2 regions of the Staphylococcus dromedarii genome follow, and region 2 is predicted to be linked to the other one. Evidence: a T-box and tRNA genes for the amino acid it is inferred to sense, from the RefSeq annotation. Region 2 holds a T-box; the other holds one or more tRNA genes.
The links. The T-box of region 2 lies ahead of MUA88_RS05145 (valine--tRNA ligase). A T-box ahead of a tRNA ligase gene usually reads a tRNA of that ligase, here a tRNA-Val.
Positions count from the first base shown of each region.

Region 1: it encodes a tRNA-Val, which carries the amino acid that the T-box ahead of MUA88_RS05145 (valine--tRNA ligase) is inferred to sense. The anticodon was not compared.

Region 1 is NZ_CP094718.1:1,491,051-1,502,041, reverse strand. Features, by position in the region: gene MUA88_RS07455 (glutamate-1-semialdehyde 2,1-aminomutase) at 1-532, opposite strand, end outside; gene bcp (thioredoxin-dependent thiol peroxidase) at 613-1,071, shown strand; gene MUA88_RS07445 (phosphoglycerate dehydrogenase) at 1,076-2,026, shown strand; gene perR (peroxide-responsive transcriptional repressor PerR) at 2,112-2,579, shown strand; rRNA gene MUA88_RS07435 (16S ribosomal RNA) at 3,673-5,223, shown strand; tRNA gene MUA88_RS07430 (tRNA-Ile) at 5,327-5,403, shown strand; tRNA gene MUA88_RS07425 (tRNA-Ala) at 5,425-5,500, shown strand; rRNA gene MUA88_RS07420 (23S ribosomal RNA) at 5,814-8,738, shown strand; rRNA gene rrf (5S ribosomal RNA) at 8,812-8,926, shown strand; tRNA gene MUA88_RS07410 (tRNA-Val) at 8,935-9,010, shown strand; tRNA gene MUA88_RS07405 (tRNA-Thr) at 9,017-9,092, shown strand; tRNA gene MUA88_RS07400 (tRNA-Lys) at 9,100-9,175, shown strand; tRNA gene MUA88_RS07395 (tRNA-Leu) at 9,183-9,264, shown strand; tRNA gene MUA88_RS07390 (tRNA-Gly) at 9,269-9,343, shown strand; tRNA gene MUA88_RS07385 (tRNA-Leu) at 9,351-9,439, shown strand; tRNA gene MUA88_RS07380 (tRNA-Arg) at 9,456-9,529, shown strand; tRNA gene MUA88_RS07375 (tRNA-Pro) at 9,544-9,617, shown strand; tRNA gene MUA88_RS07370 (tRNA-Ala) at 9,636-9,711, shown strand; tRNA gene MUA88_RS07365 (tRNA-Met) at 9,741-9,814, shown strand; tRNA gene MUA88_RS07360 (tRNA-Ile) at 9,845-9,918, shown strand; tRNA gene MUA88_RS07355 (tRNA-Ser) at 9,928-10,020, shown strand; tRNA gene MUA88_RS07350 (tRNA-Met) at 10,041-10,114, shown strand; tRNA gene MUA88_RS07345 (tRNA-Asp) at 10,126-10,202, shown strand; tRNA gene MUA88_RS07340 (tRNA-Phe) at 10,210-10,285, shown strand; tRNA gene MUA88_RS07335 (tRNA-Thr) at 10,297-10,372, shown strand; tRNA gene MUA88_RS07330 (tRNA-Tyr) at 10,380-10,463, shown strand; tRNA gene MUA88_RS07325 (tRNA-Trp) at 10,472-10,545, shown strand; tRNA gene MUA88_RS07320 (tRNA-His) at 10,548-10,620, shown strand; tRNA gene MUA88_RS07315 (tRNA-Gln) at 10,638-10,709, shown strand; tRNA gene MUA88_RS07310 (tRNA-Cys) at 10,717-10,791, shown strand; tRNA gene MUA88_RS07305 (tRNA-Gly) at 10,802-10,875, shown strand; tRNA gene MUA88_RS07300 (tRNA-Gly) at 10,886-10,959, shown strand.
Region 2 is NZ_CP094718.1:1,047,060-1,058,050, reverse strand. Features, by position in the region: gene MUA88_RS05145 (valine--tRNA ligase) at 1-1,630, opposite strand, end outside; T-box leader at 1,672-1,891, opposite strand; gene MUA88_RS05140 (DNA-3-methyladenine glycosylase I) at 1,946-2,500, shown strand; gene MUA88_RS05135 (AbrB family transcriptional regulator) at 2,502-3,575, opposite strand; gene hemL (glutamate-1-semialdehyde 2,1-aminomutase) at 3,741-5,030, opposite strand; gene hemB (porphobilinogen synthase) at 5,052-6,026, opposite strand; gene MUA88_RS05120 (uroporphyrinogen-III synthase) at 6,030-6,704, opposite strand; gene hemC (hydroxymethylbilane synthase) at 6,720-7,646, opposite strand; gene ccsA (cytochrome c biogenesis protein CcsA) at 7,672-8,343, opposite strand; gene hemA (glutamyl-tRNA reductase) at 8,524-9,867, opposite strand; gene yihA (ribosome biogenesis GTP-binding protein YihA/YsxC) at 9,976-10,587, opposite strand; gene clpX (ATP-dependent Clp protease ATP-binding subunit ClpX) at 10,703-10,991, opposite strand, start outside.

The DNA of each region.
Region 1 (10,991 bases), 440 kb from region 2:
CTTGGGCAACACTTTGTGGGACACCTGCAGAGTCAGGAGAACCTAACTGAGAAGGGCCACTACCTGCCGCAACTAATACTAAGTCTGAGTGACCGTGATAGCATCCGGCAAACTTGATGATTTTATCTCTTCCTGTGTAAGCACGTGCGACACGAATTGTTGTCATTACAGCCTCTGTACCAGAGTTGACGAAACGCATTTTTTCAAGTGACGGAATGGCTTCACGTAATTTCTTAGCAAATTCAATTTCTAATTCTGTAGGCGTACCATATAAAACACCAAGAGCCGCTTGTTCTTGAATTGCTTTTGTAATATGTGGATGTGCATGTCCCGTAATAATTGGGCCATATGCTTGCAGATAGTCGATATATTGATTGCCGTCGACATCATAAAAATAAGCACCTTTTGCAGATTTCATAACAACGGGTGCACCACCGCCCACTGCTTTATACGATCTAGAAGGGGAGTTTACACCACCTAAAATATATTCGTTAGATTGTTGTTGCAGTTGTTCACTTTTAGTAAAGTCCATCTTTACTTCAACCTCTTTCTATTTAATCTTTTTCCTTATTATCGTATCATAATTGTAACTAAAATAAGAGAGGGATATCTATGTTACAAAAAGGAATGCCTTTTCCAGAATTTACATTAAAGAATCAAGATGGAGAAGACGTATCAAAAGAAGCATTAAAAGGTAAGAAAGCTATTCTTTATTTTTATCCACGAGACAACACACCGACATGCACAACAGAAGCGTGTGATTTTAGAGATAATTTAGCGTACTTTAATGATTTAAATGTAGAAGTCTATGGTATCAGTGGAGATTCACAACGCAAACATCAAAATTTTATTAATAAGCATGAATTGAATTTTGATTTATTGGTTGATGAAGATTATCAATTATCAGAAGCGGTCGGCGTTTATCAATTAAAAAAATCATTTGGTAAAGAATCTATGGGTATTGTGAGAACGACGTTTGTATTGGATGAATCGGGGAATATTATAGATGTTATTGAAAAAGTGAAGGTAAAAGAACAGATTGCCCAATTAAAAGAAATATTGGAGGGATAGCCATATGTTAGTTGTGAGCTTAATGCGTTTAGGGGATGAGGAAGTGGTATTGCGTGAACAATTTCCCGATGTTACATTCCAATTTTTTAAACATCCTGGTGAATTACCTACACATGTACAGGAAGAAATGGACGTTTTAATTTCATATCATGGTGCCGTGGATGAGGCATTTATTGATGCAGCACCTAAACTTAAATGGATTGCGTGGTATGCAACGGGGGTCAATAGCTTACCATTAGAAAAGCTTCAAGAACGAAATATCAAGCTGACAAATGGGAAAGGTGTCCATGCTCAACAACTTAGCGAATGGTTATTTGCCTTTATATTGGATGATTACAAACAACTTAAAGCTGCATATGAAGAACAGCAAAGTAAAATATATAATAGAAAACGAACAGGTAAAACTTTAGAAGATACAATGATATTATTTTTAGGAACAGGTGTCATCCCACAACGCGCTGCACAAATTGCTAAAGTATTTGGAATGGAGACGATTGGTTTAAACATTTCAGGACGTACTGTTGATTATTTTGATAAAACCTATTCAATAGATGAAAGAGAAGCGGTTTTTAATCAGGGGGATATTATTGTCAACGTCTTACCTGAAACAAAAGAAACACAAAGCTTGTTGCAAGTTTCTGATTTTAAAGCAATGAAAGATGACGCGCTTTTTATTAATTTAGGTAGAGGATCTATTGTTAGCACAGAAACTTTAGTACATGTCTTAAATGAGAAATTGATTCGCGCAGCTTACTTAGATGTATTTGAAGAAGAACCGCTACAACCAGATTCACCACTATACGAACTAGATAACGTGATCTTAACAAGTCATATTACTGGTAATGGAACAAACAATAAAACGAAAGCAACAAGTATATTTAAGCGTAATCTTTACGCTTTTCTCAATGAGGGAGAACTAATTGAGAATGAAGTGGACTTAAATAAGGGATATTAGTATTTCCATTGACATTACATTAGAAAAAGACGTATATTATTGTTAAGTAATAATTATTCTTATTTGGAAAGAAAGGTGAAAAAATATGCATGCAGAATTGGAAACACAACACGAACATGAACATCAATTGGAAGAATCTATTGCTTCATTAAGAAAAGCAGGTGTTCGTATTACACCACAGCGACAAGCGATTCTTAAGTTTCTGATTAAGGTTGATACACATCCAACTGCTGACGAGATTTATCAATCTTTATCACCTGATTTTCCTAATATTAGTGTTGCAACGATATACAATAACTTAAAAGTCTTCAAAAAAATAGGGATTGTCAAAGAGCTTACATATGGTGATGCATCAAGCCGTTTTGATTTCGATACACATAATCATTATCATGTGATATGCGAAAAGTGCGGTAAAATTGTCGACTTTCATTATCCATTATTAAGTGAGGTTGAACAGTTGGCACAACATGTGACGAACTTTAATGTTTCACATCATCGTATGGAAATTTACGGTATTTGTGAGTCTTGCCAACAGTCGGAAGAAAATAAATAATCATCTTTAATATATGTCACTTCTTTCAAAGTATTACTTATATAGAAAGAAGTGACTTTTTTATGGCGTATTGCTAGAAGTGTGAAGAGAATCTTTGAAAAAGTTCTCTTTTGAGATGCTGATTATTTTATTACTGGTGTACGGAAATATAATAGTATGTTGATATTTAAGTAGGGGGAGGGGAATGGAGAAGTATCTCTTTTGATAGAAGGTAAGATTTAAGAAAATTGAATGGTGAGTAATATTGCTTTTAAATGTCAGTGGATTTTTGCAACCTTTGTTGAAAGTGTTACGTTTGTATTGCTTTTGATGAACAGTTTTTAACTTTAAGTCCTTACTATAATGATTATTTTATTTTTTGATTGTTAGTATTTATGAGGAAATTGATTTTTTGATCTAAATAGAGTTTTTGGATTGGTTTTGAAGTAAAAAGATGAAATGAATGCTAGTTATAAATTTAAATAGTAGTTGGGGAACGTTTGTTTAATTGAGCTTAATTGATTATTTAGATAAATATGATCAAGATATGATTCAATCGATTGAAATTGATGATGTAATTAGTATGGTGTTTATACTTTTTTGCTTGGCAAATCTGATACATTTGGGTTAATAAAGGTCGATATAAAGGGTGATTTAAATCAAATTAACTCTAAAGGTGTTTGATTTCTTTAGTATGGTAATTTTAGTATAAAAAACCTTGAAAATATTATTGACGTTTCCTTTATAGCTTGATAAGATATAGCAGTCGTCGAAAGAAAGCAGTTAAAAACACAGATTTAGATGCTTTTAAAATAAATCAATAAAGTGTAAAATTAACTCTTGAATAATCTTCCGATAAAATATAAGATGGTTATTGTTGAAAAGAACAAAACATTTCAACAAGGAATCAAAACTGATTACGAAAAAAACTTAAAAAAAGTAGTTGACACAACGAAAACGATTAAGTATAATAAATAATCGTAACAGCAAAAAATGAACATTGAAAACTGAATGACAATATGTCAACGTTAATTCCGATAATTTAAGTACTCAGAGTAGTACTTTCAAGAGTGATTGACTTAAACAATCAAACGAGCTAATCAAGCTTACTTCTTTTATGGAGAGTTTGATCCTGGCTCAGGATGAACGCTGGCGGCGTGCCTAATACATGCAAGTCGAGCGAACAGACGAGGTGCTTGCACCTCTGACGTTAGCGGCGGACGGGTGAGTAACACGTGGGTAACCTACCTATAAGACTGGAATAACTTCGGGAAACCGGAGCTAATGCCGGATAACATATTGAACCGCATGGTTCAATAGTGAAAGACGGTCTTGCTGTCACTTATAGATGGACCCGCGCCGTATTAGCTAGTTGGTAAGGTAACGGCTTACCAAGGCGACGATACGTAGCCGACCTGAGAGGGTGATCGGCCACACTGGAACTGAGACACGGTCCAGACTCCTACGGGAGGCAGCAGTAGGGAATCTTCCGCAATGGGCGAAAGCCTGACGGAGCAACGCCGCGTGAGTGATGAAGGTCTTCGGATCGTAAAGCTCTGTTATTAGGGAAGAACAAACGTGTAAGTAACTGTGCACGTCTTGACGGTACCTAATCAGAAAGCCACGGCTAACTACGTGCCAGCAGCCGCGGTAATACGTAGGTGGCAAGCGTTATCCGGAATTATTGGGCGTAAAGCGCGCGTAGGCGGTTTTTTAAGTCTGATGTGAAAGCCCACGGCTCAACCGTGGAGGGTCATTGGAAACTGGAAAACTTGAGTGCAGAAGAGGAAAGTGGAATTCCATGTGTAGCGGTGAAATGCGCAGAGATATGGAGGAACACCAGTGGCGAAGGCGGCTTTCTGGTCTGCAACTGACGCTGATGTGCGAAAGCGTGGGGATCAAACAGGATTAGATACCCTGGTAGTCCACGCCGTAAACGATGAGTGCTAAGTGTTAGGGGGTTTCCGCCCCTTAGTGCTGCAGCAAACGCATTAAGCACTCCGCCTGGGGAGTACGGTCGCAAGACTGAAACTCAAAGGAATTGACGGGGACCCGCACAAGCGGTGGAGCATGTGGTTTAATTCGAAGCAACGCGAAGAACCTTACCAAATCTTGACATCCTTTGACCGCACTAGAGATAGTGTTTTCCTCTTCGGAGGACAAAGTGACAGGTGGTGCATGGTTGTCGTCAGCTCGTGTCGTGAGATGTTGGGTTAAGTCCCGCAACGAGCGCAACCCTTGAGCTTAGTTGCCATCATTAAGTTGGGCACTCTAAGTTGACTGCCGGTGACAAACCGGAGGAAGGTGGGGATGACGTCAAATCATCATGCCCCTTATGATTTGGGCTACACACGTGCTACAATGGACATTACAAAGGGCAGCAAAACCGCGAGGTCAAGCAAATCCCATAAAGATGTTCTCAGTTCGGATTGTAGTCTGCAACTCGACTACATGAAGCTGGAATCGCTAGTAATCGTAGATCAGCATGCTACGGTGAATACGTTCCCGGGTCTTGTACACACCGCCCGTCACACCACGAGAGTTTGTAACACCCGAAGCCGGTGGAGTAACCATTTGGAGCTAGCCGTCGAAGGTGGGACAAATGATTGGGGTGAAGTCGTAACAAGGTAGCCGTATCGGAAGGTGCGGCTGGATCACCTCCTTTCTAAGGATAATATACGGATATCACCTTTAGGTGATAAGCGGATTAACGTGACATATTGTATTCAGTTTTGAATGCTCATTATTGAGGATTCAAAAATATAAATGGGCCTATAGCTCAGCTGGTTAGAGCGCACGCCTGATAAGCGTGAGGTCGGTGGTTCGAGTCCACTTAGGCCCACCATTTAAAATTTTAATACCTTTTGGGGGCTTAGCTCAGCTGGGAGAGCGCCTGCTTTGCACGCAGGAGGTCAGCGGTTCAATCCCGCTAGTCTCCACCATTTAAATTAAAACTTAAATGATGAAAATTGTACATTGAAAACTAGATAAGTAAGTATAAATGATTTTACCAAGCAAAAACCGAGTGAATAGCAAAAGCTTGAAACTAAAAATTATCGCTAGTCGTCAAATGACGACTCACATAATTAATAACTGGTGGATGTTGGAATCGTACTTTCGGTAGACAGATGATGTTTTGAAAACGTTTGTCAGTCTATGAATTTCTTGATGAGTGCAGCGAAGATTACTTAGCGTAACTGAGCAAGCGAAGAAAGAAATGAAACCGAATGCGAACGATTGGCAAAACATCACAAAGATTAAGTTATTAAGGGCGCACGGTGAATACCTTGGCACTAGAAGCCGAAGAAGGACGTTACTAACGACGATATGCTTTGGGGAGCTGTAAGTAAGCTGTGATCCAGAGATTTCCGAATGGGGAAACCCAGCACGAGTTATGTCGTGTTATCTACATGTGAATACATAGCATGTAAGAAGGCAGACCCGGAGAACTGAAACATCTTAGTACCCGGAGGAAGAGAAAGAAAAATCGATTCCCTGAGTAGCGGCGAGCGAAACGGGAAGAGCCCAAACCAACAAGCTTGCTTGTTGGGGTTGTAGGACACTCTATACGGAGTTACAAAAGGACATGTTAGACGAATAACCTGGAAAGGTTAATCATAGAAGGTAATAATCCTGTAGTCGAAAACGTGACCTCTCTTGAGTGGATCCTGAGTACGGCGGAGCACGTGAAATTCCGTCGGAATCTGGGAGGACCATCTCCTAAGGCTAAATACTCTCTAGTGACCGATAGTGAACCAGTACCGTGAGGGAAAGGTGAAAAGTACCCCGGAAGGGGAGTGAAAGAGAACTTGAAACCGTGTGCTTACAAGTAGTCAGAGCCCGTTAATGGGTGATGGCGTGCCTTTTGTAGAATGAACCGGCGAGTTACGATCTGATGCAAGGTTAAGCAGAAAATGTGGAGCCGTAGCGAAAGCGAGTCTGAATAGGGCGAATGAGTATTTGGTCGTAGACCCGAAACCAGGTGATCTACCCTTGGTCAGGTTGAAGTTCAGGTAACACTGAATGGAGGACCGAACCGACTTACGTTGAAAAGTGAGCGGATGAACTGAGGGTAGCGGAGAAATTCCAATCGAACTTGGAGATAGCTGGTTCTCTCCGAAATAGCTTTAGGGCTAGCCTCAAGTGATGATTATTGGAGGTAGAGCACTGTTTGGACGAGGGGCCCCTCTCGGGTTACCGAATTCAGACAAACTCCGAATGCCAAATAATTTAACTTGGGAGTCAGAATGTGGGTGATAAGGTCCATATTCGAAAGGGAAACAGCCCAGACCACCAGCTAAGGTCCCAAAATATATGTTAAGTGGAAAAGGATGTGGCGTTGCCCAGACAACTAGGATGTTGGCTTAGAAGCAGCCATCATTTAAAGAGTGCGTAATAGCTCACTAGTCGAGTGACACCGCGCCGAAAATGTACCGGGGCTAAACATATTACCGAAGCTGTGGATTGTCCGTAGGACAATGGTAGGAGAGCGTTCTAAGGGCGTTGAAGCATGATCGCAAGGACATGTGGAGCGCTTAGAAGTGAGAATGCCGGTGTGAGTAGCGAAAGACGGGTGAGAATCCCGTCCACCGATTGACTAAGGTTTCCAGAGGAAGGCTCGTCCGCTCTGGGTTAGTCGGGTCCTAAGCTGAGGCCGAAAGGCGTAGGCGATGGATAACAGGTTGATATTCCTGTACCACCTAAATTCGTTTTAAGCGATGGGGGGACGCAGTAGGATAGGCGAAGCGTGCTGTTGGAGTGCACGTCTAAGCAGTGAGATTGAGTGTTAGGCAAATCCGGCACTCGTTAAGATTGAGCTGTGATGGGGAGAAGAAATACGTTTCTTCGAGTCGTTGATTTCACACTGCCGAGAAAAGCCTCTAGCTAGAAAATAGGTGCCCGTACCGCAAACCGACACAGGTAGTCAAGATGAGAATTCTAAGGTGAGCGAGCGAACTCTCGTTAAGGAACTCGGCAAAATGACCCCGTAACTTCGGGAGAAGGGGTGCTCTTTAGGGTTCACGCTCTGAAGAGCCGCAGTGAATAGGCCCAAGCGACTGTTTATCAAAAACACAGGTCTCTGCTAAACCGTAAGGTGACGTATAGGGGCTGACGCCTGCCCGGTGCTGGAAGGTTAAGAGGAGTGGTTAGCTTCTGCGAAGCTACGAATCGAAGCCCCAGTAAACGGCGGCCGTAACTATAACGGTCCTAAGGTAGCGAAATTCCTTGTCGGGTAAGTTCCGACCCGCACGAAAGGCGTAACGATTTGGGCACTGTCTCAACGAGAGACTCGGTGAAATCATAGTACCGGTGAAGATGCCGGTTACCCGCGACAGGACGGAAAGACCCCGTGGAGCTTTACTGTAGCCTGATATTGAAATTCGGTACAGTTTGTACAGGATAGGTAGGAGCCTTAGAAGCGTGAGCGCTAGCTTACGTGGAGGCATTGGTGGGATACTACCCTAATTGTATTGGATTTCTAACCCGCAGCACTTAGCGTGCTGGGAGACAGTGTCAGGCGGGCAGTTTGACTGGGGCGGTCGCCTCCTAAAGAGTAACGGAGGCGCTCAAAGGTTCCCTCAGAATGGTTGGAAATCATTCAAAGAGTGTAAAGGCATAAGGGAGCTTGACTGCGAGACCTACAAGTCGAGCAGGGTCGAAAGACGGACTTAGTGATCCGGTGGTTCCGCATGGAAGGGCCATCGCTCAACGGATAAAAGCTACCCCGGGGATAACAGGCTTATCTCCCCCAAGAGTTCACATCGACGGGGAGGTTTGGCACCTCGATGTCGGCTCATCGCATCCTGGGGCTGTAGTCGGTCCCAAGGGTTGGGCTGTTCGCCCATTAAAGCGGTACGCGAGCTGGGTTCAGAACGTCGTGAGACAGTTCGGTCCCTATCCGTCGTGGGCGTAGGAAATTTGAGAGGCGCTGTCCTTAGTACGAGAGGACCGGGATGGACATACCTCTGGTGTACCAGTTGTCGCGCCAGCGGCATAGCTGGGTAGCTATGTATGGACGGGATAAGTGCTGAAAGCATCTAAGCATGAAGCCCCCCTCGAGATGAGATTTCCCAACTTCGGTTATAAGATCCCTCAAAGATGATGAGGTTAATAGGTTCGAGGTGGAAGCGTAGTGATACGTGGAGCTGACGAATACTAATCGATCGAAGACTTAATCAAATTTTTTCACAAGGTTTTGTTTGTCTAACTGATATACTTACTATCTAGTTTTGAATGTATAACATTCATTTTATCTGGTGCCAATGGCAAAGAGGTCACACCTGTTCCCATGCCGAACACAGAAGTTAAGCTCTTTAGCGCCGATGGTAGTTGAACTGACGTTCCGCTAGAGTAGGACGGTGCCAGGTAAACATATGGAGAATTAGCTCAGCTGGGAGAGCATCTGCCTTACAAGCAGAGGGTCGGCGGTTCGAACCCGTCATTCTCCACCATTTTAAGCCGGCCTAGCTCAATTGGTAGAGCAACTGACTTGTAATCAGTAGGTTGGGGGTTCAAGTCCTCTGGCCGGCACCATTATCAAGAGCCATTAGCTCAGTTGGTAGAGCATCTGACTTTTAATCAGAGGGTCAGAGGTTCGAATCCTCTATGGCTCACCATTTTCAAGCGGGTGTGGCGGAATTGGCAGACGCACTAGACTTAGGATCTAGCGCCTTACGGCGTGGGGGTTCGACTCCCTTCACCCGCATTAAGCAGAAGTAGTTCAGCGGTAGAATACAACCTTGCCAAGGTTGGGGTCGCGGGTTCGAATCCCGTCTTCTGCTCCATTATTTTGCCGGGGTGGCGGAACTGGCAGACGCACAGGACTTAAAATCCTGCGGTAAGTGATTACCGTACCGGTTCGATTCCGGTCCTCGGCACCATCTTTTATTTAAATATGCGCCCGTAGCTCAACTGGATAGAGCGTTTGACTACGGATCAAGAGGTTATGGGTTCGACTCCTATCGGGCGCGCTTCTTATTCTTTACGGGAAGTAGCTCAGCTTGGTAGAGCACTTGGTTTGGGACCAAGGGGTCGCAGGTTCAAATCCTGTCTTCCCGACTTACTTGAATATATAATGGGGGCTTAGCTCAGCTGGGAGAGCGCCTGCTTTGCACGCAGGAGGTCAGCGGTTCGATCCCGCTAGTCTCCACCATTTAATTTAATACTTATACAACTATATATGGCGGCGTAGCTCAGCTGGCTAGAGCGTACGGTTCATACCCGTGAGGTCGGGGGTTCGATCCCCTCCGCCGCCACTAATTATTAGTTGATAGAAATTATTATTCGGACCTTTAGCTCAGTTGGTTAGAGCTAACGGCTCATAACCGTTCGGTCGCAGGTTCGAGTCCTGCAAGGTCCATATAATTTTGGAGGAATACCCAAGTCTGGCTGAAGGGATCGGTCTTGAAAACCGACAGGGGCTTAACGGCTCGCGGGGGTTCGAATCCCTCTTCCTCCGCCATTTATTATAATTTCTATTATCGCGGGATGGAGCAGTTCGGTAGCTCGTCGGGCTCATAACCCGAAGGTCGGTGGTTCAAATCCGCCTCCCGCAATATTTTTTAGTGGTCCCGTAGTGGAGCGGTTTAACACGCCTGCCTGTCACGCAGGAGATCGCGGGTTCGATTCCCGTCGGGACCGCCATTGTAATGGTTCAGTAGCTCAGTCGGTAGAGCAAAGGACTGAAAATCCTTGTGTCGGCGGTTCGATTCCGTCCTGAACCACCATTTTTATTTTTGCCGGCCTAGCTCAACTGGTAGAGCAACTGACTTGTAATCAGTAGGTTGGGGGTTCAAGTCCTCTGGCCGGCACCATTCATTTGGAGGGGTAGCGAAGTGGCTAAACGCGGCGGACTGTAAATCCGCTCCTTCGGGTTCGGCAGTTCGAATCTGCCCCCCTCCACCATCCTTAATAGGGGCATAGTTCAACGGTAGAATAGAGGTCTCCAAAACCTTTGATGTGGGTTCGATTCCTACTGCCCCTGCCATGGCGGCTGTGGCGAAGTGGTTAACGCATCGGATTGTGGTTCCGACACTCGTGGGTTCGATTCCCATCAGCCGCCCTTAAATTTATTATTAATGGGCTATAGCCAAGCGGTAAGGCAACGGACTTTGACTCCGTCACTCGCTGGTTCGAATCCAGCTAGCCCAGTTACTTTGGCGGCATAGCCAAGTGGTAAGGCCAGGGTCTGCAAAACCCTTATTCACCGGTTCAAATCCGGTTGCCGCCTCCATCTTTTATATGCGGGAATAGTTTAATTTTAGAACACTTTCCTTCCCGGAAAGAGGTATAGGTGCAAGTCCTATTTTCCGCTCCATATTTATTATGCGGGAGTATTTCAATTTCAGAATACTTTCCTTCCCGGAAAGAGATATAGGTGCAAGTCCTATCTTCCGCTCCATATTTTTTATCATCCGAACCAACTCATTAGAT
Region 2 (10,991 bases):
GTAAGCTGTCTGCACCATATTGGTCGATAACATCCATTGGATCGACACCATTACCGAGTGATTTACTCATTTTACGACCATCTTCTGCACGTACAAGACCGTGTAGTAATACGTCATTAAATGGTTTTTGACCTGTGAATTCTAAACCTTGGAAAATCATACGCGCTACCCAGAAGAAGATAATGTCGTATCCTGTTACTAATACATTTGTAGGGTAGTAACGTTGATAATCTGCCGCTTCTTCATCTGGCCAATTTAATGTTGAGAATGGCCATAATGCACTTGAGAACCATGTATCAAGTACGTCCTCATCTTGTGTCCAGTTTTCACTATCTTCAGGTGCTTCCATACCTACATATAATTCACCTGTTTCATTGTGATACCATGCTGGAATTTGATGTCCCCACCAAAGTTGACGAGAAATTGTCCAGTCACGAATTTCTTCCATCCAACGATTGAATGTTTTCTCAAAACGACCTGGTACGAATTCAATTCGACCATCTGTTTTTTGATTATCAAGTGCTTGTTGTGCAAGTGGTGCCATCTTAACAAACCATTGTGTTGATAAATATGGCTCAACAACCGCGCCACTACGTTCAGAATGTCCAACTGAGTGCATGTGATCCTCAATTTTAATCACAAGACCTTCTGCTTCTAAATCTTTTACAAGTTGTTTACGGCATTCGAAGCGGTCCATGCCTTCATATTTACCCGCTTTATCGTTCATGCGACCTGATTCATCCATGACAACGATTCGCTCTAATTCATGACGGTTACCAATTTCAAAGTCATTCGGGTCGTGAGCAGGTGTTACTTTCATCGCACCACTACCAAATTCTTTATCAACATAAGCATCTGCCAATACAGGTAGCGTACGACCAACGATTGGTAAAATGACTTCTTTGCCGATAATATCTTGATAACGTTCATCATCTGGGTTTACGACGATTGCAGTATCACCAAGCATTGTCTCAGGACGTGTAGTCGCAATTTCAATATATCCAGTACCATCTGCATATGGATATTTAAAATGATAGAACTTACCGTTAACATCTTCATGAATGACTTCGATATCAGAAAGTGCTGTACGTGCTTCCGGATCCCAGTTAATGATACGTTCACCACGATAAATTAACCCTTTGTTGTACATATCAACGAAGACTTTACGTACTGCTTTACTTAAGCCATCATCTAATGTGAAACGTTCACGAGAATAATCTAAACCTAAACCTAACTTCGCCCATTGTTGACGAATAAATGAAGCATATTCTTCTTTCCATTCCCATGCTTTTTCAAGGAATTTTTCACGACCGATATCATGACGAGAAATACCTTCTTCACGCATTTTTGCTTCTACTTTTGCTTGTGTCGCAATACCAGCATGGTCCATACCTGGTAAATATAATGTATCGTAACCTTGCATACGTTTCATTCTTGTTAAGATATCTTGTAATGTTGTATCCCATGCATGACCTAAATGCAACTTACCTGTTACATTCGGTGGTGGAATAACGATTGTATATGTTGGTTTATCTAAATCACCACTTGGTTTAAAGCGGTTATGATCAAGCCATTCTTGATAGCGGCCTGCTTCTACTTCTTGCGGATTATATTTTTTTTGCATGTCCATTATTAAATCCCTCCATAAAAATAAAAAGAACACCTGTCCTAAAATAGGACGGATGTTCCGTGGTACCACCTATATTCAATAGTTACTTTAATAGTTAAGCTATTGCACTCATATGATTAACGCTCATGACACGCTTTAGCCTACTCAACTCAGCTAAAGAACAAGTGGGCTACCTTCTGATGAAACTCATATGCATTCTCACCAACCATGCACTCTCTATAATGAATTTTCAACATACTCTTCCCAAATAGACATATTCTATTTACCAATATAGTATAATGAATTCATTATGAAGTCAATATAGGAGTTGATCAAATGAATCCATGTGCCTTTGGTACGACAGATCCACTGTATATTCAATACCATGATGAATTTTGGGGAAAGCCCCTTTATGATTCGCAAGCACTATTCGAACTACTCGCATTAGAATCTCAACATGCCGGTTTGTCCTGGCTCACTATCTTAAAGAAAAAAGACGCATATCGCGATGCCTTTTATGATTTTGATCCGTATAAAGTCGCGCAAATGACAGACGATGACATCGATGCGTTAATGGACTTTCCAAATATTATCCACCATCGACAAAAGTTGGCAGCGATTGTGGCTCAAGCACGCGGCTACATCGAGATAGAACGTGAGCATGAGAGCTTTTCAAAATTTTTATGGTCTTTTGTGGACGATACACCCGTTGATTTCCGTTATGAATCAGTGGATCAACGTATCACAGTTAACGACACAGCAAAAGAACTTTCTAAAACTTTAAAAGAATATGGCTTTAAATTTATTGGACCTGTCACGATCTTTTCATTTTTGGAGGCAGCTGGAATGTACAATGCTCATTTACTAAGCTGTCCCCACCGACATGCATAAATTATGATGGCTTTTTAGCTCGATATTTTAAATAAATATCGATAAGTGGTGCAATCAACATCAATATAAAAAAGATACGGAATATATGGAATGAAGAGACGATTGCAACGTCTGCTCCCGTATCCAACGCAACGAGCACAATTTGTGCCATACCACCCGGTGCTGCACCTAGAAATAATGTATTGAGCGGAATTTGATTAACATGTTGTAATATCCATACCATCAATAATGTACCGGTAATCAGTAAGATATTTTGAAACGCGATCGCGATTGCAATTCGCCCTTTTAATTGATCGGTTAATCCAGCAATCTGTACACCTACTCGTACCATATAAATCACTTGTGCTGCAGCAATAATCGGAGTATCAATTGTAAAAACTTTTTCAGTTGTTAAATTCCAAATAATTAATACCACAATCGGTGCGAGCAACATTTTTGTAGGGAAGTTCACCTTTTTCATTAAAAAATATACAAGCGTGATTGCAACTGCTAATATGGCAAGATGTTGTATACCCAATGTATCAGTTAACAACGGAGTATCATTGATATGTACCCCCTTTTGTTGATCCTCTTTAAACATGACGGTTAGTAATGGCACTAAAATCACGACAAAGATAATACGTGACGTTTGTGTTAGGCTGACAACTAAGATATCAGCACGTTTATTTTCTTCTGCCATAACAAGCATTTGACTTAATGCACCTGGTATAACACTGAGTATTGCTGTTTCTTCATTTACTGACGCAATTTTACGGAAACCATAGGACACAATAATAGCCAATGCAAGCGTCAAAACATTTACAATCACAATAGATAACCAATGGCTCTGAATGTCTAAAATAACTTGTCGCGTAAAGCTACTGCCGATTTGTACCCCTAACATGATTAAGCCGAGTTCGCTTAACCAATGTGGCCAGTGAATCTCGCGCTTAAAACCTTTCACAACAATGAGGCTCCCGATAATCGGTCCGAACATCCAAGGTAATATCATATGACAACGCCATAGTACCCAACCACAGATGACTGATACGATTAACACAAGCACATTATTGATGAATATTTGTTTTTGCATCATGTGCCACCCCCAAGCGCTTTTATGTATAATTACATCTTATCAAAAATAAACCTTCAAAAAAATAATGTATTCGCATTAAAAAATGCCATGTCATTTACAAAGCTTTTTGAAATTAGATATCAAATCTCAAATGCTACTTGCTTTAACATGGCACTTAATATTCAATTATTTTGGCACAACTTTACTTAATGCAACGTCAAATGCTGCGATTGTCTTTTCAATATCTTCTTTTGTATGTGAAATAGATAAGAACATTCCTTCAAATTGAGAAGGTGGTAAAAAGATGCCTTGTTCTGTTAATTCACGATACATTTCACCAAATAACTTCAAGTCAGATTGATTTGCCTCTTCAAAGTTCGTAACAGGGCCCTCATTAATAAAGAAACCAATCATAGAACCTGCACGATTCACTGTCAATGGTACATTATGTTTTGCGAAGACTTCTTTTAAGCCCACTTCTAACATATCTCCTAATTCATTGAAGTACGTATAGCTTTCTGGTGTTAATTGACTCAATGTCCAATAACCACTTGTCATTGCGAGTGGGTTACCTGATAGTGTGCCTGCTTGATAAATATCGCCGCTTGGTGCGATGCGATCCATGATTTCTTTTCGACCACCAAACGCACCTACAGGTAAGCCGCCACCGATAACTTTACCAAGACATGTTAAGTCCGGTGTCACATCGAAGTAACCTTGTGCGCCATTATAGCCAACACGGAAACCTGTCATAACTTCATCAAAAATAAGTAATGCATCATTTTCTTTGGTAATGTCTCTGAGTCCTTGTAAGAAGTTATTAATTGGTGGTACAACACCCATATTTCCTGAAACAGGTTCAACAATAACCGCAGCAATATCATCACCAAATTGTTCAAATGCTAATTTAACTGCTTCTAGGTTATTATAAGGGACTGTAATTGTATTTTTAGCAATGCCTTCTGGAACACCCGGTGAGTCTGGTAAACCAAGTGTCGCCACACCTGAACCCGCTTTAATTAAAAGTGAGTCACTATGACCATGATAGTTCCCTTCAAACTTGATGATTTTATTTTTTCCAGTGTATCCTCGTGCTAAACGTAGCGTATCTAACGTTGCTTCCGTACCTGATGATACCATTCTCACTTTCTCAATAGAAGGAACACGTTCAATAACAAGTTCAGCCAATCTATTTTCTTCAAGTGTTGATGCACCAAAGCTTGTGCCACGTTCTAATACGTTATGCAATTCACTGATTACACGTTCATTGCGATGGCCTAGAATGAGAGGCCCCCAGCTTAATACATAGTCAATATATTCATTACCATCGATGTCATAAATACGACTACCTTTCCCACTTTCCATAAAGATGGCAGGTGTATCTACCGCTTTAAATGCACGCACAGGACTGTTTACGCCACCTGGCATTAATTGTTCAGCCTTTTCAAAAGCTTTAATTGATTTGTTATAACGCAATTCGATCTCCTCCTCAGACGATTACTTATCTAAATAGCGACAAATATCTTTCGCAAAGTATGTGATGATCATGTCAGCTCCCGCACGTTTCATAGAAATCATTTGTTCCATAACGATGCGTTCTTCATCAATCCAACCATTTTGTGCAGCTGCTTTAGTCATACTATATTCACCGCTCACGTTATAAGCAATAATAGGAATATTGCTATTGTTACGGACATCACGAATAATATCTAAATAGCTTAATGCTGGTTTTACGATCATCATATCAGCACCTTCAGCCAAATCACTCTCTAATTCACGCATGGCTTCTAAACGATTGGCTGGGTCCATTTGATATGTTTTACGGTCACCAAATGATGGTGTTGATTCTGCAGCATCACGGAACGGACCATAAAAACTTGAAGCATATTTAATGCCATAACTCATGATTGGAATATTTTTGAAACCGGCCTCGTCAAGACCTTCACGAATCGCTGCAACAAAGCCGTCCATCATATTACTTGGTGCAATAATATCAGCGCCTGCTTTAGCTTGAGAAACAGCTGTTTTAACAAGTAATGGTAATGTTTCATCATTATCCACATCATGTGTATGATCATCGATAACACCACAGTGACCATGGTCTGTATATTCACATAGACATGTATCAGCCAAAATTAATAAGTCATCATACAATGATTTTGCAATTTTCGTCGCACGTTGAATCACACCATCATCAATAAAAGCTCCTGTCCCACATGAATCTTTTTCATTTGGAATGCCGAAAAACATCATCGCACTAATACCTAAATCATACGCTGCTTTAATTTCTTCATGTAATAAGTTTAAGCTGATTTGATAAATACCTGGCAGTGACTTAATCTCCTCTTTGACGTCATCACGTTCAACCACAAATATTGGATAGATTAAGTCCTCTTTTCTTAAATGTGTTTCACGCACCATACTTCTCATTGTATGAGATGAGCGCAATCGTCTATGTCTATCAAAGTTCATAATTTAGAACCCCTTTTCTAAAATTTTATCTATCATTGCTTCAAGTGTTTGTGTCTCTGCAACAACACCTTCATAGCCATATTGTGACAAGGTGTGATGCGTTTGCTGTCCAATCACATACCAACTGTTAAACGGTATATGTGGATATGAATCAAAAAGCGCACGCACAGCAGATGAACTAGCAAAAGTGATGGCATCCACTTGGTGTGATAACAACATGTCATATACTTCTTGTACAGCAGATTTATTCACTACGACATCGTATAAATCGATCTTTGTCACTTTTCCATATCGCCGTGACAGCTCTTCAGTCAGCTTAGGTCTCGCTCGTGCACTTGAAGGCAATAAGATCTTAGCTTCCTGTTGTGCATCAAACTGCGCGAGAAGTCCATCTTGAGAGAAGTCGTCAGGGACAAAGTCTACATGTATGCCTTTCAACGCACAATATGCTTTCGTTTTTTCACCAATTGCCGCAATCTTTGCGACTCGAGTTTGTGAAAGATATGGGATGAAATATTCCACCGCATTCTTGGATGAAAAAATAAGCCAATCAAAACTTTCCTCGAGAAGTTGTTTATCAAAAGCGCATAGTACCGTATCAACAAGTGGTATGTGACACACTTCAATACGATGGTCATCATAAGCATTTGTTTGCGTCATTAACACTGTGGGTTTCATCACCAACACCCCTATTTAATGTGATTCATTGAGTGCTTCAATAATATCATAGGCACCTTGATCTTTCAGTTCTTGACTTACACGTTGGCCAACTTCAACTGGATCTGTTCCCATTGCAGTATACTGAAAACGCTGCTTTCCATCTGGCGACATGATTAACCCTGTAAAATGAATTTGATTGTCATCACCTATCACAGCATGGCCACCAATTGGCACTTGGCAACTACCATCCATTTCTTTTAAGAAGGTACGTTCAGCAGTAACACAAGCAGCCACTTCCGCATTATGTACTTTTGCTAATAAGTCAAGTAATTCTGTATCATCTGCACGACATTCAATACCGAGTGCACCTTGACCGATTGCAGGAATCAGTAAGTCGTTATCTAAATACTGTGTTACAATATCTTCTGACCAGCCCATACGTTTCAAGCCTGCAGCTGCCAAGATAATCGCATCATAATCTTCTTCTTGTAATTTTTTAAGACGTGTATCAATGTTACCTCGAATCCATTTGATTTCTAGGTTTGGAAACTGTGCCAAAATTTGTGCACCACGTCTTAATGAACTCGTACCGACAATACTACCATCTGGCAAATCTTTCAGCGCTACGTGATTTTTGGCAATATACGCATCATATGGATTTTCACGATCTGGGATACAACCAAGTGTGAGACCCTCAGGCAATTCACTCGGTACATCTTTTAAAGAATGAATGGCCATATCAATCTCTTTACTGAAAAGTTCATTTTGAATTTCTTTAACGAATAAGCCTTTGCCACCTACTTTAGATAATTGGCGATCAACGATTTGATCTCCTTTTGTTACGATTTCTTTGATTTCAATCTCTAAATCTGGCTGCACTGCTTTTAGACGATCAATAAACTGGCCACTTTGCGTTAAAGCAAGTTGACTTCTTCTTGATCCCACTATAAGTTTTCGCATATTACGAACCTCCGTTGGCATTGTATTATACTCCTGTCCACTGATGGAATGAAGAGAGTTGTGTGACTACAATTAAGTTAATCATACAACATAGAAACAACATAATATTAACATAAATTAAAAACTGCTGCTTAAACCGCTTCGTGATTCTCATAATAATGAAAGCAACATAACTTAAAAAGATTAAAAATGATGAAATCACTTTTAAATCTACAAAAATATGTGTTCCTACTGAAAAGATTCCCCATTGTACACCACAAAGTAAACTGACAAATAATGTAATCACCCCGATAAGCGTACAATAAAAAACAGCTTTTTCTAATGTAGAGACACTACCGATTCTAAAATAATTTTGATTAAAACGTTTCAATCTTAAATTTTGGTACTGCACTAAATAAAGGATCGCATTTACAAAAGCAATCGCAAAGATAACATAACTAAGTAAAGCAAGTGAAATGTGAACCGTTAACAGTTCATTGATCACCTTTAATCGTGCACCTTGATGACTGAATTGATATGGATGAAACGTATGAATCAGCATAAAGATAAAACCAAGCATATTCAGTAAGACAATTCCGATATCGAATTGTCGGAAAACAGCACAAATAAATGTAAAAGTTAAAATGAGCCAGGTCAGGACATAAAAACTTTCAATAATAGACGTTAATGGTAATTGTCCACGCCAAAGAATATACATAGTTAAAGAGATTGTTTGACAAACCCAAACAATCCCTAATAAATAGAAACCTATATTTTGAAGGCGATAATTCTTTTGAAAAACATCGAGCATCAAGCAAATGACGCAGATGAAATATAACAAGACAATCGCCTCATGAAATCTTACAAAAAACGTCTCTACCATAGGCATCACCTATTTCTAAGATTCAAAACCTAATAAACGTTGCTTCAAAATGCGTTTTTTCTTTTCAACAGCTTCCTGTTGATAATTGGTATCAACATCCAAGTCGAATATCTCTTGGAATAACTGCAATTTTGCCGCAGCATGATGGTCGTCACTAATTTCTTTCGCCTGTTTAATAGGCTGTTTTAGCATTTGATTGATAATACTTTTCGTATGTTTGGATACGACTTTACGTTCACGCTCAGATAAGTGTGGTAACTTTCTATCAATACTTGCCATCGTTTCTTGTTGGATTTCCATCGCTTGCTCTCTTAAAGCACGAATCACTGGTACAACACCGAGCATACGTACCCATTCATTATGCTTATTAATTTCATTCGGAATGCGTTCAGCGATGGCTTCAGCAGCCAAACGACGTTCTCGAATATTCGCATCTACAAGACCTTTTAAGTCATCGACATCATAAATAAAGACTTCCATATCATTTGACTCAAATGGCTCAATATCTCTCGGCACAGCAATATCCACTAATACAATTTGTGATGTTTTTTTCGTTACAGCATGTCGCATTTCTAACATGTCTTTTGTAATGACATAATTTTCTGCACTTGTTGAACTGATGACGATATCAGCAGTGGTTAACAGTTCACCTAAGTCAGACATAGGTGCTGCATGCACTTGGTGCTTATCTGCTAAAGCTTGTGCACGTGAATATGTACGGTTAAGTACAGTAATATCAGATACTTGTGCACCTTTAAGATTTAATACAGACAATTCACCCATTTCACCGGCACCAATCACAAGTGCACGCTTTTTGTTCAACTTGCCAAACATTTTTTTCGCCAATTCAACCGCTGCATATGACACACTAATTGCGTTGTCTGCAATATCCGTTTCATGATGTGCTTTTTTACTAAATGTAACAGCCTGTTTAAACAATTCATTAAAAATGGTACCTGTCGTTTGTGCTTCTTGTGCTGTTAAGAAGGCATCACGCATTTGCCCTAAAATCTGCGTTTCGCCTAACACAATAGAATCTAATCCAGACGTTACTCTGAATAAATGTTCAATTGCGTCATCCCCTAGCTTCACTTCAGCTATTTCTTTAATATCATCTATTTCAAAGTTAAATTGTCTTGCTAAAAAGCGTTGAATATAATATCGACCTGTATGAATTTGATCAACAACTGCATAGATCTCCGTTCTGTTACATGTCGATAAAATCACATTTTCTAGAATTGATTTTGTTTCAAACAATGCTTCATGCACACGAATCATATCATTATCTTGAAATGTGAGTTTTTCACGTAATGTCACATCTGCCGTACGATGATTGACACTCACTGCAATAACATACATGAACATGTCCCCCCATAAACTACAATAAAATTATTATAACATAGATAGACCGCTTTCAAATTCGTATTAAACATGATCTCATTGAAAAATATTCTTAACGTTCATCATTTATTCAAAATTTTCATCATCTAATGCAATGTATGCATCAATGCTCGCCCAAATTTCAGGTTGTTTATTCTTTGATAGTGATGAATAACTAATGATATTGTCATTAGCATCTAAATCTAAATCTTGTTTGATACGTTGAATATGTTTTTGTACTTTACCTTTTGGCACTTTGTCTTCTTTTGTCGCTACAATCAGTGTTGGAATCTCAAAGTGTTTTAAATAATCATACATGAGAATATCGTCTTCTGTTGGTGGATGTCTTAAATCGACAAGTTGAATGACAAGCTTCAGTTCTTCACGTGTCGTTAAATACATCTCAATCATTTTACCGAATGCCTCACGTTGTTTTTTACTCACTTTCGCATAGCCATATCCTGGTACATCTACAAAGATGAGTTGCTCATCAATATTATAAAAATTGAGCGTTTGTGTCTTACCTGGTTGTTGCGAAGTACGCGCCATATTTTTACGGCCAATCATACTATTGATGAATGTTGACTTCCCCACATTTGAACGTCCGCTCAATGCAACTTCTGGCAATCCCATTTCCGGGTACTGTTCTTTTTTAACAGCACTGATTATGAGTTCGACATGATTTGGATTAATCTTCATGGTTTCTCTCCTTATAACGTGTATATATTATAAATTCATTTTATCGTTCATCATTATACTTGAACAGCAAAAAAGCTTAAGACATGCGGACACATCATCTTAAGCTTTTCATCAATTATGCAGATGTTTTGCTATCGTTTAATAACTGACCTTCTTCATCATAAAGCTCAGGTGCTGTTTCATTCACAATCGTATCTTTTGTGATGACCACTTTTGTGACATTCTCAGTTGATGGAATGTCGAACATGATATCAATCAACGCTTCCTCAATAATTGAGCGTAAACCACGAGCACCTGTTTTACGTTCGATTGCTTTTTCACTAATCGCTGATAATGCTTCATCTGTAAATTCTAAAGCAACATCATCTAGCTCAAGCATTTTCGTATATTGTTTAACTAATGCA